Linked DNA regions of Alkaliphilus metalliredigens QYMF. The protein of the gene in region 2 interacts with the protein of the main gene of each other region in a pairwise test. Links are inferred from orthologs where the notes say so. Each region holds a gene or a part of one and is shown on either strand. Other genes may lie near its edges.

What was found.
Region 1: the proteins of eno (region 2) and rpe interact in binary tests that used the Escherichia coli proteins (3 or more experiments, as listed by UniProt). The link is inferred for Alkaliphilus metalliredigens QYMF from one-to-one orthologs.

The regions. Positions count from the first base shown.
Region 1 is NC_009633.1:2,791,066-2,797,501, forward strand. What follows is about bases 827-3,608. They hold rpe (ribulose-phosphate 3-epimerase), read right to left. Parts: upstream 2,658-3,608; coding sequence 1,995-2,657; downstream 827-1,994. Other genes in these bases: AMET_RS13705 (IS1634 family transposase), read right to left, coding at 827-1,117; AMET_RS13710 (thiamine diphosphokinase), read right to left, coding at 1,347-1,982; rsgA (ribosome small subunit-dependent GTPase A), read right to left, coding at 2,660-3,538; pknB (Stk1 family PASTA domain-containing Ser/Thr kinase), read right to left, coding at 3,550-3,608. In the rest of the region: more of AMET_RS13705, read right to left, coding at 1-826; more of pknB, read right to left, coding at 3,609-5,496; AMET_RS13730 (Stp1/IreP family PP2C-type Ser/Thr phosphatase), read right to left, coding at 5,501-6,250; 23S rRNA (adenine(2503)-C(2))-methyltransferase RlmN, read right to left, coding at 6,281-6,436. UniProt on the Escherichia coli protein: Catalyzes the reversible epimerization of D-ribulose 5-phosphate to D-xylulose 5-phosphate.
Region 2 is NC_009633.1:3,663,688-3,672,172, forward strand. The notes cover bases 2,563-5,415. They hold eno (phosphopyruvate hydratase), read right to left. Parts: upstream 4,709-5,415; coding sequence 3,416-4,708; downstream 2,563-3,415. Other genes in these bases: AMET_RS17540 (sodium-translocating pyrophosphatase), read right to left, coding at 2,563-2,841; secG (preprotein translocase subunit SecG), read right to left, coding at 2,911-3,144; gpmI (2,3-bisphosphoglycerate-independent phosphoglycerate mutase), read right to left, coding at 4,735-5,415. In the rest of the region: rnr (ribonuclease R), read right to left, coding at 1-103; AMET_RS17535 (DUF1294 domain-containing protein), read right to left, coding at 404-715; more of AMET_RS17540, read right to left, coding at 826-2,562; more of gpmI, read right to left, coding at 5,416-6,270; tpiA (triose-phosphate isomerase), read right to left, coding at 6,285-7,031; AMET_RS26640 (phosphoglycerate kinase), read right to left, coding at 7,044-8,243; gap (type I glyceraldehyde-3-phosphate dehydrogenase), read right to left, coding at 8,384-8,485. UniProt on the Escherichia coli protein: Catalyzes the reversible conversion of 2-phosphoglycerate (2-PG) into phosphoenolpyruvate (PEP). It is essential for the degradation of carbohydrates via glycolysis.

The DNA.
Region 1 (6,436 bases), 870 kb from region 2 along the record:
TCTCTTTTAGATCTTTAGGCACTGCACTGCCCTTAGAACCTACAATGTAGTTAAGCCCTTTGCCACGGATCATTTCTAAGTTAGCCCTTGAATTTAAGCCTCTGTCAGCAACGATAATAATTTCTTTTATGGTGTAATTATTTAATATATCGTCAATGACCTCTTCCATGGTATGTAATTCATGTTTGTTGCCTTTGAAAAGCCTATAGGAAATAGGGATGCCATTTGTGTCTATTAATAAACCCATAACCACTTGTGTTTCATTTCTTTTATTATCCTTACTCATGCCTCTTTCTCTAAAACCGTCTTCATCAAAAGACTCAAAGTAATAGGTTGTGCAGTCATAAAAGGCTAAAGATATATTTCTTTCTGGAACAATCTTTTCCATATGTTTATTGAGATGTTTGAAAAGTTTGTTTTCATTCATTTCAAAATTACTATCATAAGACGTTATTAGTTCTTCTAATTCGTGAGAGGTATTGTTTATGTTAGTTTCTAATATTTTTTTAGCCTCTGAATCAACGGTATCTAAGAGAATCTCCATATCGTTTATGACTTGAATGCCATCTTGTAACGCTTTAGATTTATGTTTATTAAATCCAGAAAAAACATCCAAAGAGGAATAAATATTATCGTTATTTACAAAATTAAAATCATACAGGAAATCATCCTTTCTAGTAGCTACTTCAAGCTTACTAGAAGGATTGAATAATCTACCAAGTACTTGATAGAACATCATATCGCTAAAAGAATAATCAAGTTTAGAGTCTTTGACCATCTTAGAAAAGAAACTTTGTAATTCCAATTGGTTAAAGATTTCTAAGTATGGTAGATAGCCAATATTTTTATGCTTAAGAGAAAGCTTATCTTTTGACATGGATACAATAAAATCTTCAAAGTTTTCAAATCCTCGAGAAGCTTCATCTAGTCTAATCATTTCTTTTAGCTCAGCTTCAGCTTGCACAAGAGCTTTCTTACCTGATTTAGAATCCAAATCATGAGTACCAAAACCTTTAATCTGAATTTTTTTTGATTTCTTAGTTTCAGGATCTCTAATCCCCTTAGCAATTGATATGAAATACTTACCATTTGGTCTTTTAGATTTACTAATATACATGCACAATCCCTCCATAAAATCCCTCTAACTACATTATACATCATATTATTCACCACGACAAGTCGTGGGCGTAAATAAACAAAAAAATAATGAGAAATGTTCAAATTTAAACATTTACTCATCATTTGTTCTGAATTTATGTTCTGAAGTCAGGTATTACTATTCTATTCAAAAAAAAATTAAATGTCACTAAAAGATGTCAATCCCATCCTTTAGTAACATTTTATGATTATTCTTTAGATTTTATCACTAACAACAGGCCCTCCTTAATAGAGATGCCAGCACTTCCTTCTTTGAATTGATTACTGATCCCTAAGGAGCTTCCCATAGGAATATCCGTATCATTTAAAGGATAGGTCACGCCTGTTAACGTGACACCTCTAACCATCCCTCCAATAGGAATCACAGATATATTCTCCCCTGGATTTCCGTTTACCCTGATATTATCCTTAACAATTGTCACCTCATTATTCTCATCAAGAATTTTACCCAGAATTCTTTGCTCAATTACTTTAACCAGTAGGAACATATTGGCTAAACTATGATCCATCCTCGAACCCATTGCCCCTAAAATGGTAATTTCAGAAGGATTCTTATGAAAGGCAAATTCAACAGCTAATTCCGTATCCGTTTGATCTTTCTTTCTAGGGAACTGCTTGATTGCCACCTCATTCTTTTGAACCCAGTTCAGAACACCTTCTTCAATGGAATCCAAATCACCAACAAGTTGATCAGGAAGGATCTCTAAATCCATCAAATACTTTGCAGCTCCATCAGCACATATGATATAGTCTGCTTTGAGTAGTTCCGCCTTCACAAAATCTAAATCATTGATTTGTCCATTGGTTATGATTACAACCTTCATCGTCTCACCAGCCTATAGGTTACTTGAGGCATTTTCCTTTAACCTCTTCACGGTTTCAGGAATATCAGTGCTATTAAATATAGCAGATCCAGCTACAATAATATTGGCGCCTGCTTCTGCAATCTGTTTAATATTTTCAAGATTCACACCACCATCAACCTGAATGTCTATCTTTAATCCCCTTTCATCAATCATTCTTTTCAACCTAGCAATCTTTTCTAGCATGTTTGGAATCAGTTTTTGTCCTCCAAATCCTGGATTCACTGTCATCAGCAGTACCATATCTAGCTCTTCAAGTACATTCTCAATCATAACAAGGGGTGTAGATGGATTCAATGCGACAGCTGCCTTAATTCCACACCCTTTAATCAGTTGAATTGTACGATGTAAATGGATGCAGGTCTCACTGTGTACTGTAATAATATCTGCTCCAGCCTCAACAAACTGCGCGATGTATTGGTCTGGATTTTCAATCATTAAGTGTACATCGAATGGTAATTTCGTTTTGTTCTTCAAGCTTTTAATAATAGGAGGACCCAATGTAATGTTTGGCACAAAGTGACCATCCATCACATCGATATGTAACATATCGCAGCCGGCTTCTTCTACTTTTTTAATCTCTTGTTCTAGGTTTGCAAAATCTGCTGATAAAATAGATGGCGCTAATTGAATCATCACTAATACCTCCTGTTTTTTTTAATTTCTCCTATCATTTGCAAGTAGCTATTATAGCGACTCTGAACAAGCTGTCCTGCTTTCAATGCTGTTTTAACCCCACAGATGGGCTCATTCAAATGAACGCAGGATAGGAACCTACAGTCCTTTGCAAAGGGTTCAAAATCAATAAAATAGTCTGCTAGCTCTTCTTCTTTCAAAAAATCAATATTGAGTGAACTAAAGCCAGGGGTGTCGACTACCCACCCCTCTGTTTCTAAGGAAATTAGCTCTACATGCCGTGTGGTATGCTTTCCCCTGGCAATTTTACTACTTAGTTCTCCGGTTTGCAAAGTGACATGGGGGAGGATTCGATTGAGGAGTGTTGATTTCCCAACTCCCGATGGTCCGGCAAAGACCGTGGTTTTCCCCCTCAAGACTTTCTCAAGCTGTTCTAATCCAATAGAATCATTTTGACTGGTTAAAATCACTGGATATCCCACCTTTTCATAAATCCCGACTAACTCTGCTACATCTTCTCTTTGTACCAGATCAAGTTTGTTTAAGCATATGACCACATCAATATTCTGGGTCTCTGCCAAAATTAAGAAATGATCTAGTAGCGATAAATGTGGATCTGGTTGTGTAACTGAAAATACAACAATCACTTGATCTACATTAGCCACAGTGGGACGAATCAACTCTGTTTTTCGTGGGAAAATATCGTCTATCATACCTTTCTTATTATCCTCATCAGTCACTGTGATTTCTACATAATCACCAACCAGTGGTGTTAGCTTTTTCTTTCTTAAAATCCCTCGACCTTTACATTCATATACTTCTTTATTAACTTCCACATAGTAAAATCCAGCGATTCCTTTAATTAATTTCCCTTTACTCATTAGATTCCTCCCTAAAAGTCGATCTCAATGATAGCGCCCTGCTTTTCATCATCAATGTATACTTGGAATCGGTGTGTCCCAGACTCTCTTATGGGAACATACAGTTGACTTCCTTCTTCAGCGATATTATGTTCTTTGAAATAAATCGACTCTTCTCCTCCATTTATCAATTGTCTGATTTCGACTGTCACCATATTTGTGTAGTTTCTTAGATTGATTTCGATGGTCTTAGTTGATGCTGTCTCTTCCGGTTCCACATCTACCGGATCTTCCTCCTCAGGTTCAATGACTTCTGCCCCTTTACTGACAACTAGGTTAACGATTGTATTTTCTTCTACTTCTGTTTCTGCAGGTACACTTTGCCTGATAACGATTCCTTTTTCATACTGCTCACTAAAGTCCTCATCTTCTGTGCCTACCTGTAGCCCTGTTTGCCGAATGATTCCTTTTGCTACCTCCAAAGGCTCCCCTACTACCTTTGGCATAGTGTAAGTCATTTTCTCAGGTCCTTTACTGAGTGTATAATTCACAGCAGAGCCTTGTTTAACTCGAGCTCCTGGCAGTGGACTCTGGATCATAATCGTACCGATAGGAAGATCACTAAAATCATACAAAACATCTCCACTAACTAAGTTTTGCTCCTCCAAAATCAGAAGGGCATCAACAACGTCTTCATGAAATAGATCAGGAACTTCCACCTCTTCAGCCCCGGAGCTTACGGTTACTTTGACTGTATATCCTTTTCTAACCGTCATTCCTTTCGATGGATTTTGCTGAATCACATGGCCTACCGCAACTTCTGTACTTCTTCTCATATCCTCAGTTAATTCTAATCCTAGTTCTTTAACCTCATCTCTGACTAATCCAATTTCTTTACCTTCAAAATCCGGTACTTTCACGTCTTCATTTCTAAAAATATCCCCAGCATAAAATAAGCCTACAGTAACAACAATAGCCATAATAAATGCTGCCAGGACTGCTGCTGCCACAACCAACTTTTTAGGTCCCTTTGATTTTTTAACCCTACCACCAGTTTGATTTTTTATATTGTTCCTAGAGGATTCTTCTGTTTTAATCATAGGAATCACTTGAGTAGGACAATCTTGTTCCTCATCTTCATCACGGTAGATTATTGTTTCAGGATCTCTACTTAACTTATCTAGATCATTTATTAATAATTCTGCACTTCCATACCTTAATGATTGTTCCTTCTCAATAAGCTTAAGTATAATATTTTCTAATCCTTTGGGAATATCTGGATTAACAGTTGAAGGGGCAGCGGGTTTTTCTTGAATTTGTTTTAGTGCCACTGTAATTGGACTGTCTCCCTCAAAGGGAACAACACCAGTAATCATCTCATACATAACGATTCCTAATGCATAAAAATCTGATTTTTCATCAGTATATCCACCCCTTGCTTGTTCAGGTGAAAAGTAATGTACCGAACCGATGACACTTCCAGCATTAGTGATAGTAGATGTGGTAGCAGCTAATGCAATCCCAAAATCCGTTACTTTAGCACGGTTATCCTTTGTCATTAAGATGTTATGCGGTTTAATATCCCGATGAATAATATGATTTTGATGTGCGTGCTGCAATGCATTTGCAATTTGCTTAGTATAATTAATAATTTCTCTTAAATTCAAAATACCTTTTTCATTAATGAGTTGCTTTAAGGTCATTCCATCTACATATTCCATTACAATATAATAAATTTCATCTTCTTGTCCAACATCATATATATTTACAATATTAGGATGAGATAAACTTGCTGCTGCTTGCGACTCCTGTTTAAACTTTTCAATAAAATCCTTATCATTTGTAAATTCTGATCGTAGCACTTTGACGGCTACATGTCGGTTAAGCAATGTACATTTTGCCTTGTAAACCAAGGCCATTCCACCGCCTCCAACCTTTTCTATAATTTCATATCGATTTCCTAAGGTTTTACCAATCATTTTTTCACCTACCTTCTGCCTCTATCAAACTAATTTTTGCAAAAACAACAGTAATGTTATCATATCCACCACGTTTATTAGCTAATTTCACCAAAGTCTCACAACTTTCTTGTGGGTCCTGAGATCCTAGAATGACTTCTTCTATTTCGTGTAAATCTACAAAATTAGTTAATCCATCTGTGCATAGGATTAATCCCGAAGCACCGTTAAAATCCAATGAAAAAATGTCAACTTTCATATTTAAGTCAGTTCCTAATGCCCTTGTAATGACATTTTTTTGTGGGTGCCTCATGGCTTCACTTTCACTAATACTGCCATTTCTTACTAGCTCCGCTACCAAAGAGTGATCCTGTGTGATTTGTCGCACTCCGCCATTTTCAATTAGATACGCACGACTATCCCCAATATGTCCAACATACAATGTATTGCCAATAACCAATCCAAGTGTTACGGTTGTTCCCATCCCGTCACAACTAATGTCATCCACTGCTCGTTTCAGAATTTCCTGATTGGCTCTGTTAAAAGCCTCATAGAGTATACCTACAGTTGAAGCTTCTTCTGATTCATGGTCAATATATGTGGTCACATGTTCTTTAATTGTATTAATCGCAATTAAGCTAGCTACTTCACCCCCATTATGTCCCCCCATACCATCAGCAACCATATATAATTGAATATGATTATCATAGACACAGTAATTATCTTCATTCATATCTCTTACTTTACCAGGATCACTCATTGCCCCTACATTCATGATCATCCCTCCATTCCTCGTTATATTTCGCTAAACTTCACTAATTTCCTTTTTCTCCTGATCATCGACATATTTTCGCCTTAATTGTCCACAGGCTCCCTGTATATCCGTTCCCATTTCTCTTCTAATTGTGGCTTCGATACCATTACTTTTTAATATCTGCTGAAACTTTTTTACTTGACTATC
Region 2 (8,485 bases):
ATTCACCTTTATTAATGTCTAATGACTCCATCAACTCATTTTCAAGCATCGGGCTGTAGGCTGACTCCCGCATAAACTCTACTATTTTATCTTTAATTGTCAATTTTCAACCTCCTATCTTAATTCATCCTTGCCCCTCTAATCTGATATACACTCTATACATGATGGTGATTTAATAAAGTGCCTATCTAAAAGTGAAGGACTTCTATTTCACTATCTTTAGTATTATACCCTTCTCAATGCATTCATTAATCATTTTTCAAAGATAAACAGAAAATTCCTGTTTATCTGGTGTTCTTTTCTACTGTCAAAATGTTCGCATCTCTTATGGCTTCTTATGTATTTTGACACTTTTCCCGGGAAATGAAAAAAACTGTTGCATTGTGTCGTATTTCATGAGGATTTAGGATTGTCTAAGGGAATAGTAAATGAGCAGATGCATGATTTGATTCAACAAGTAAATACAAGGAATTCCCATGGTAAATTTCTTTTTATGGGTTTTATGCTTTAAGAGTACCATTCCAATCAACACACCTGCGCCTCCACCCGCCAAAGCCATTAATAGCAAACTCACCTCCTTGATACGCCATTCTTTTTTTTCTGCCTTTCTTTTATCGATGAACACTAAAATAAAGGAACTGAAGTTAATCAGTAGTAAATAACTTCCGTAGATAATCTCACTTGTACTGTACGCACTGGCAAATTCTTTGATCATAACATTTCCACTCCTTTACACCTTCACCTTTAATAAAATAAGTATTCTATCATAGGGCACACATAAAAAGAGCCCTTAACCTCAAGGATTAAGGACTCTTAGTTTTTAGTTTACTCGAAGAATTTTCCTAACAATCCACCATATCGTAAGAATAATGGTGCGAACACAACTGACACAATTGTCATTAACTTAATTAGGATGTTAATTGAAGGTCCAGATGTATCCTTAAATGGATCTCCTACTGTATCTCCAACAACTGCGGCCTTGTGAGGTTCGCTACCCTTTCCACCGTGATGTCCTTCTTCTATATACTTTTTAGCATTGTCCCATGCACCACCAGCATTAGCCATCATAATCGCCATTAATACGCCAGCAACTAGGGCTCCTGCAAGCAATCCACCGACAGCTTCTGTTCCTAAAAGTACACCGGTAGCGATTGGTGCCACTACAGCTAGTACGCCAGGAATAATCATCTCTCTTAATGCTGCTGCTGTACTGATATCTACGCATTTAGCGTACTCAGGTGTTGCAGTTCCTTCCATAATTCCAGGAATATCTCTAAATTGTCTTCTTACTTCTTCAATCATTTCAAAAGCAGCTTTTCCTACTGCTTCCATTGTTAGAGCAGAGAATAAGAATGGCAGCATTCCACCAATTAACATTCCCGCAATAACAGAAGGACTTGTTAAGTTGATGATTTCTAAGTTTACTGCTGCTGTATAGGTTGCGAATAATGCAAGTGCTGTTAGTGCAGCAGATCCAATTGCAAACCCTTTGCCAATGGCTGCAGTTGTGTTTCCAACAGCATCCAGCTTATCTGTAATTTGTCTTACTTCCTTAGGAAGATCACACATTTCAGCAATTCCACCAGCGTTGTCAGCGATGGGCCCATAGGCATCTACTGCGATGGTCATACCTGCTGTGGCAAGCATTCCTACTGCTGCTAAAGCAATACCATATAATCCAGCTACACCATGTGCAACTAAGATACCAACCGCAAGGATTAGAATTGGCCATGCTGTAGAAGCCATACCCACTGCTAGTCCACTAATAATGGTTGTTGCTGCTCCTGTTTCACTTTGGTCAGCTATTTTTTGAACGTGCTTAAATTCTGCAGATGTGTAAATTTCAGTTACTTGTCCAATGGCTAATCCTACGATTAATCCTGTGACAACTGCTAAAAAGCCTGTAATCGAACCTAATAGCATTTGGCTTAAAAAGTAAGCCGCAATAACTGTGATCCCACCACTTACATATGTCCCCATTTTTAAAGACTTATGAGGGTCACTATTTTCATCACCTTTTACAAAGAAAGTTCCTATGATAGATGCAATGATTCCTATAGCTGCTAATAATAATGGAAATAATGCTCCGTTTGATCCATATGCTAATAATCCTAAAGCAATGGCAGAAATAATTGACCCAACGTAAGATTCAAATAAATCGGCACCCATTCCAGCAACGTCTCCTACATTGTCCCCAACATTATCCGCAATTACCGCTGGGTTTCTTGGATCGTCCTCTGGAATTCCTGCTTCTACTTTACCTACTAGGTCTGCACCAACATCCGCAGCCTTAGTGAAAATACCGCCACCCACACGGGCAAATAGAGCAATTGAAGATGCTCCTAATGCAAATCCAGTTATGATTTCTGCAGCTTCCACGGCATCTCCAGTTACATTAGAGATCACTAAGTATAGTGTTCCAATCCCCAAGAGTCCAAGTCCAACTACTGACATTCCCATTACAGCGCCACCTGAAAAAGCAACACTTAGTGCTTTGTTCATACCACCTACTCTAGCACCATTGGCAGTACGTACATTTGCCTTTGTTGCCACTTGCATACCAAAAAATCCAGCTAATGCTGAAAATAGTGCACCTATTAAGAAACAAATTGCTGTCCACCAGCCAATTGCAAGTCCTAATACGACAAATAGTACAACTACAAAAATAACAAGACTCTTATACTCTCTTGTTAAAAAAGCCATGGAGCCTTCTTGAATGTAGGAAGCGATTTCCTTCATTCTGTCAGTGCCCGCTTCAACCGCGTTGATTTTCCCCGCAAGGATGTAAGCGAAAATTAGTGCTATCACACCTACAATCGGTGCCAATATCAAGTAGTCCATTTATTATGTTCCTCCTGTTATTTACTTTTTTATTTAGTCCTTAGTCTTTATTAGTCTTCATAATGCTCATTATTGAATTGTAACTAATAAAACCGCCACAACGATAAACATCACTGCACCCACTTTTGTGACTTTGCTCAGCATTCCTTCATAACCTTTACCTTTTTTACCCCACATTTGCTCAGCGCCTCCGCCTCCTGAAATGGCTCCAGAAAGACCTGCACCTTTACCAGATTGCATTAAAATACTTCCAATAAGTACTAGGCTTGCGATGACTTGAAGAATCATTAAAAACATTCTCATATTTTTCCACCTCCTATCAAGGGATTGACATACATATTTTAACATAGTAAGCTTACAAAAATCAACCTAATTATTCATTTTACATAACTAAAGCCAATAATAGGTAAATACCAATAAAGAGTATTTTTACTCATTATTGGTATTTACGGTGATTTTTATTCTGTCATTATTGAACATCATTCATAGGTTACTCTCTAAAATAAGCACACGCACCTAGTTTTAGCATGATGGCAACTATTTTAGTTACTCATCACTCATCTTAATATTAACACTATTTTTTAATATTGTAAAACACTTCGTTTCCAATATATTGTCCAGTAAATCCTAGCATATCTTCAATTCTTAATAACTGATTGTATTTTGCTACTCGATCCGTTCTTGCTGGTGCACCGGTCTTAATCTGGCCTGCATTAACTGCTACAGCTATGTCAGCTATGGTTGCATCCTCAGTTTCACCAGATCTGTGTGAGATGACTGTGGTATATCCTGCTCTTTTGGCCATTTCAATGGCATCTAATGTTTCTGTAATGGTTCCAATTTGATTTAATTTCACTAAGATTGAATTGGCTGTTTTTGTTTGAATTCCCTTTTTTAGTCGTTCTGTATTTGTAACAAATAAATCATCTCCAACGATTTGAATGTTATCTCCAAGTCTTTCAGTCATGACTCTCCAACCTTCCCAATCGTCCTCGCTTAGACCATCTTCAATTGAAACAATTGGATACTTCTTCACTAAGGCTTCATAAAAGTCTACCATCTCTTCAGCCGTTTTAGTCACACCTTCACCTGTTAATTTGTATAATTTTTCATCTTCGTCATAAAACTCTGTTGCTGCAACATCCAAGGCTAACTTGATGTCCACCCCAGGCTTATATCCTGCTGCTTCGATTGCTTCCATAATAATTTGTAGTGCTTCTTCATTGGAGGATAGGTTTGGTGCAAATCCACCTTCATCACCTACACCTGTGGCTAATCCCTTGCTTTTTAAAACATCCTTTAGATTATGATATATTTCCGTACCCATTCTTAATGCTTCCTTAAAGGTTTTAGCACCAACTGGCATCACCATGAATTCTTGAATATCCACATTATTATCAGCATGAGAACCACCGTTTAAGATATTCATCATTGGTACTGGAAGCTGCTTTGCGTTAACGCCACCTAAGTATTGGAATAAAGGAATGTCTAAGGCTTCAGCAGCTGCCTTTGCAACAGCCATAGAAACTCCTAAAATTGCATTGGCTCCAAGTTTTGCTTTATTGGGTGTACCATCTAAATCAAGCATTATTTTATCAATAGCCACTTGATCTAATGCATCTAATCCTGTAATTTCTGGAGCAATGATGTCATTTACATTTTCTACTGCCTTTAACACACCTTTTCCTAAGTAACGTCCCTTATCTCCATCTCTTAATTCTACGGCTTCAAATGCACCAGTGGATGCCCCTGAAGGGACAATGGCTCTCCCCAAGACACCACTTTCTAAGTATACCTCTACTTCAATTGTTGGATTCCCTCTTGAATCTAATACTTCTCTTGCATAAACATCACTAATAATTGTCATGTGTTTCTCTCCTCTCAAATTTCCAATTATTTTTTAATTAAGCTCTTCCCAGTCATTTCTAGTGGCTTTGATAAGTTCATCATCTCTAGTAGAGTAGGGGCAATGTCACACAACTTCCCATCGTCTCTTAAAGATGTTTGTTCTTCTCCTACTAGGATTAATGGTACAGGGTTTATTGTATGGGAAGTTACGGGTCCACCTGTCACTTCATCAATCATTTCCTCTGCGTTTCCATGATCTGAAGTCACAATGGCTTTGCCACCCTTTTCAATTAGTTTATCAATAACCTTACCTAAGCATTCATCTACTGTTTCTAATGCCTTGATCACAGCAATTTCGATTCCCGTATGGCCAACCATGTCAGGATTAGCGAAATTAACCACAATAAAGTCATATTGATCTTTGTCTATTTCTTTTATTAATTCTTCTGTTAGCTCATAGGCACTCATCTCTGGCTGCAGGTCATAGGTTGCTACCTTAGGAGAGGGTACAAGTTTTCGTTGTTCTCCTATATTTGCTATTTCCACACCACCGTTAAAGAAGAAGGTCACATGTGCATATTTTTCCGTTTCTGCCATTCTCAACTGCTTTATGCCTTGCTTTGATATGTATTCACCTAATGTGTTTGCTAAGCTTTGTGGCGGATATGCTACCTCTGCATTTTCAATGGTCTTATCATATGAAGTCATGGATACAAAGTTTAAGGAGAAGTATCCTTTTTCTCTTTTGAATCCTTCGAAGGTTTCATCCATTAGGGCTCGGGTCATTTCTCTGGCACGATCCGGTCTAAAGTTAAAGAAAATGATGCCGTCATCAGGCTCTATGAGTTCAAACTCTCCCTCATCATTTGGAATCACAGTTGGGATTACAAACTCATCTGTTTCCTTTAATGAATAGGCCATCTCCACTGCAGTGATTGCCCCTTCAGCTAGTCTTCCTTTGCCCAGAGTCATGGCATCGTAGGCCTGCTGTACTCTTTCCCATCTTTGATCTCGATCCATTGCATAGTAGCGTCCAGAAATGGTAACGATTCGTCCCACTCCAATTTCTGCTATACTGGCTTCTAGGCTTTTGATATAATCCAGACCACTTTGGGGTGGTGTATCTCTCCCATCAAGAAAGCAATGAAGGCAAACTCGCTTTAGCCCTTCTCGTTTCGCAAGCTTTAGTAACGCCACAATATGATTCATGTGACTATGTACGCCTCCGTCTGAAACCAGACCCATGAGATGTAATGCTTTTCCACTGGTTTTTAATTTTCTAAGTAGTTTTAAAAAGTGCTCATTTTTAAAAAAGTCTCCAGTTTCTATGGCTCGAGAGATCCGCGTCAATTCCTGATAAACAACTCTTCCAGCTCCAATATTCAAATGTCCTACCTCCGAATTACCCATTTGACCTTCAGGTAGCCCGACTGCTAAACCACTGGCTTCAACTTCCGTATGGGGATATTGACTCATCAACCTGTGGTAATTAGGTAAGTTGGCCTTCTTCACTGCATTGCCCAACTCACCTTCTCGATTTCCTAAACCATCTAATATCACTAATGCAACAGGATTTTTCATTTATCTCTTCCTCTCTAGAAATTCACAATTCCTAAAAATGCATCTGCTTTTAAGCTAGCACCGCCTACTAGGGCACCGTCAATGTCTTCTTCATTCATGATTTCCGTGGCATTTTCTGGTTTCACACTACCACCGTACTGAATGCGAACTGTCTCTGAAATTCCATCGTCATATTTTTCTTGGATTAGCTGTCTAATATAGGCAATGACATGGTTGGCATCCTGTGAAGAAGCGGTCTTGCCTGTTCCAATTGCCCAAATAGGCTCATATGCAATGACAATATCCTTCATGCTATCTGGTAAAATGCCTTCTAAATCTATGGTTATCTGATTCTTGATTACATCAAATGTTTGGGCTGCTTCTCTTTCTTGTAAGGTTTCCCCCACGCATAATATTGGCATTAATTTTTGTTCTAAAGCCTTCTTTATCTTTTTGTTGACGGTTTCGTCGGTCTCGTTAAAGTATTGTCTTCTCTCAGAATGTCCAATGAGGATGTAATCCACACCAAGCTCCTTAAGCATTTCTGCAGAGATTTCTCCTGTGAATGCGCCATTGTCTTCCCAATGCATATTTTGGGCCCCAAGCTTTATTTTAGAAGCGCCCAAGGCTTTTTTCGCTTCACTTAATGCAGTGAATGGACAGCATAAAACCACTTCCACATCAGTTGTCTCCGCTTGATCCCGTATCTCATTGATAAACTGTAATGTTTCAGCTACGGTTTTGTTCATTTTCCAGTTACCTGCAATAATTGGCTTACGCATACTATACGCCTCCTATTTATTTTCTAACACATCAATACCAGGTAGAATCTTTCCTTCTAAGAACTCTAAAGACGCACCACCCCCGGTAGAAATATGACTCATTTGATCTGCAAATCCCAATTGCTCTGCAGCCGCTGCACTATCGCCACCACCTACTATGGTGATTGCATCATTCTCTGCCATGGCTCTTGCGACTTCTTTTGTTCCAACAGCAAATGCTGGCATTTCAAACACACCCATGGGTCCATTCCAAATAACTGTTTTGGCTGTTTTTATTTTTTCAGTAAATAAAGAAATTGTGTCCTTCCCAATGTCTAATCCCATCATATCCTTAGGCATGCTCTCAATGGAGACAGTATCATAGGTTGCATCAGCTTTAAATTCTCTAGCAACCACGGTGTCAATTGGCAATAATAAGTCAACATGATTGGCTTGGGCTTTCTTAATTAACATCTTAGCTAAATCAACTTTCTCTGCCTCTAATAATGATGTTCCTATCTCATATCCCATTGCTTTTAAGAATGTATAGGCCATCCCACCACCAATTAACAATACATCTACTTTGTCAATTAGGTTTTCTATGACGCCTATTTTATCTGACACTTTAGCGCCACCTAGAATGGCTACAAAGGGTCTTTCAGGGGCTTCTAAGGCTTTCCCCATGAAGTCTACTTCCTTTTCAATCAAAAATCCCATGGTTGCAGGTAAAAATTTAGCTACCCCTGCTGTTGAAGCATGGGCACGATGGGCAGTTCCAAATGCATCGTTTACATAAAGATCCGCTAATGAAGCTAATTCCTTAGAAAAGGCTTCCTCGTTCTTTTCTTCTTCTTTACGATAACGTACATTCTGTAATAAGAGGACTTGTCCTGGAGCCAATTGCTTTGCTAACTCCTTTGTTCTCTCTCCAATCACCACATCATCATCTGCAAAAATAACTTCCTTTCCAAGTAGCTGACTGATCCGATCCGCCACTGGCTTTAGGGAAAATTTTGCCTGGGCCTCTCCCTTGGGTCTGCCTAGATGAGACATTAAAATAACAGCAGCTTTATTTTCTAACAGATATTCAACCGTTGGCATGGCTCCTCGGATCCTAATGTCATCGGTTATCTTTCCCTCTTTATCCATTGGAACATTGAAGTCACAACGCACTAATACTTTTTTACCCTCAATCACTTGGTCTTTGACGGACTTTTTATTTAACATTGACATGAATACGCCTCCTTTAACAAGATTGCATGATTAATTTTACCATATTTTTCATTAAAGTAAAGTTGTTTCAAGCCTCTCCCCCTAAGTAAAAAAGCCCAGTCCCATAGTTAAACTATAAAACCGGACTTGTTTTCAGTAGACTATAAACCTTTTGCTACAACATAGCTTACCAAATCAACAGTTCGAGCTGAATATCCCCACTCATTGTCATACCATGCAATGATTTTTGCCAAATTTCCGTC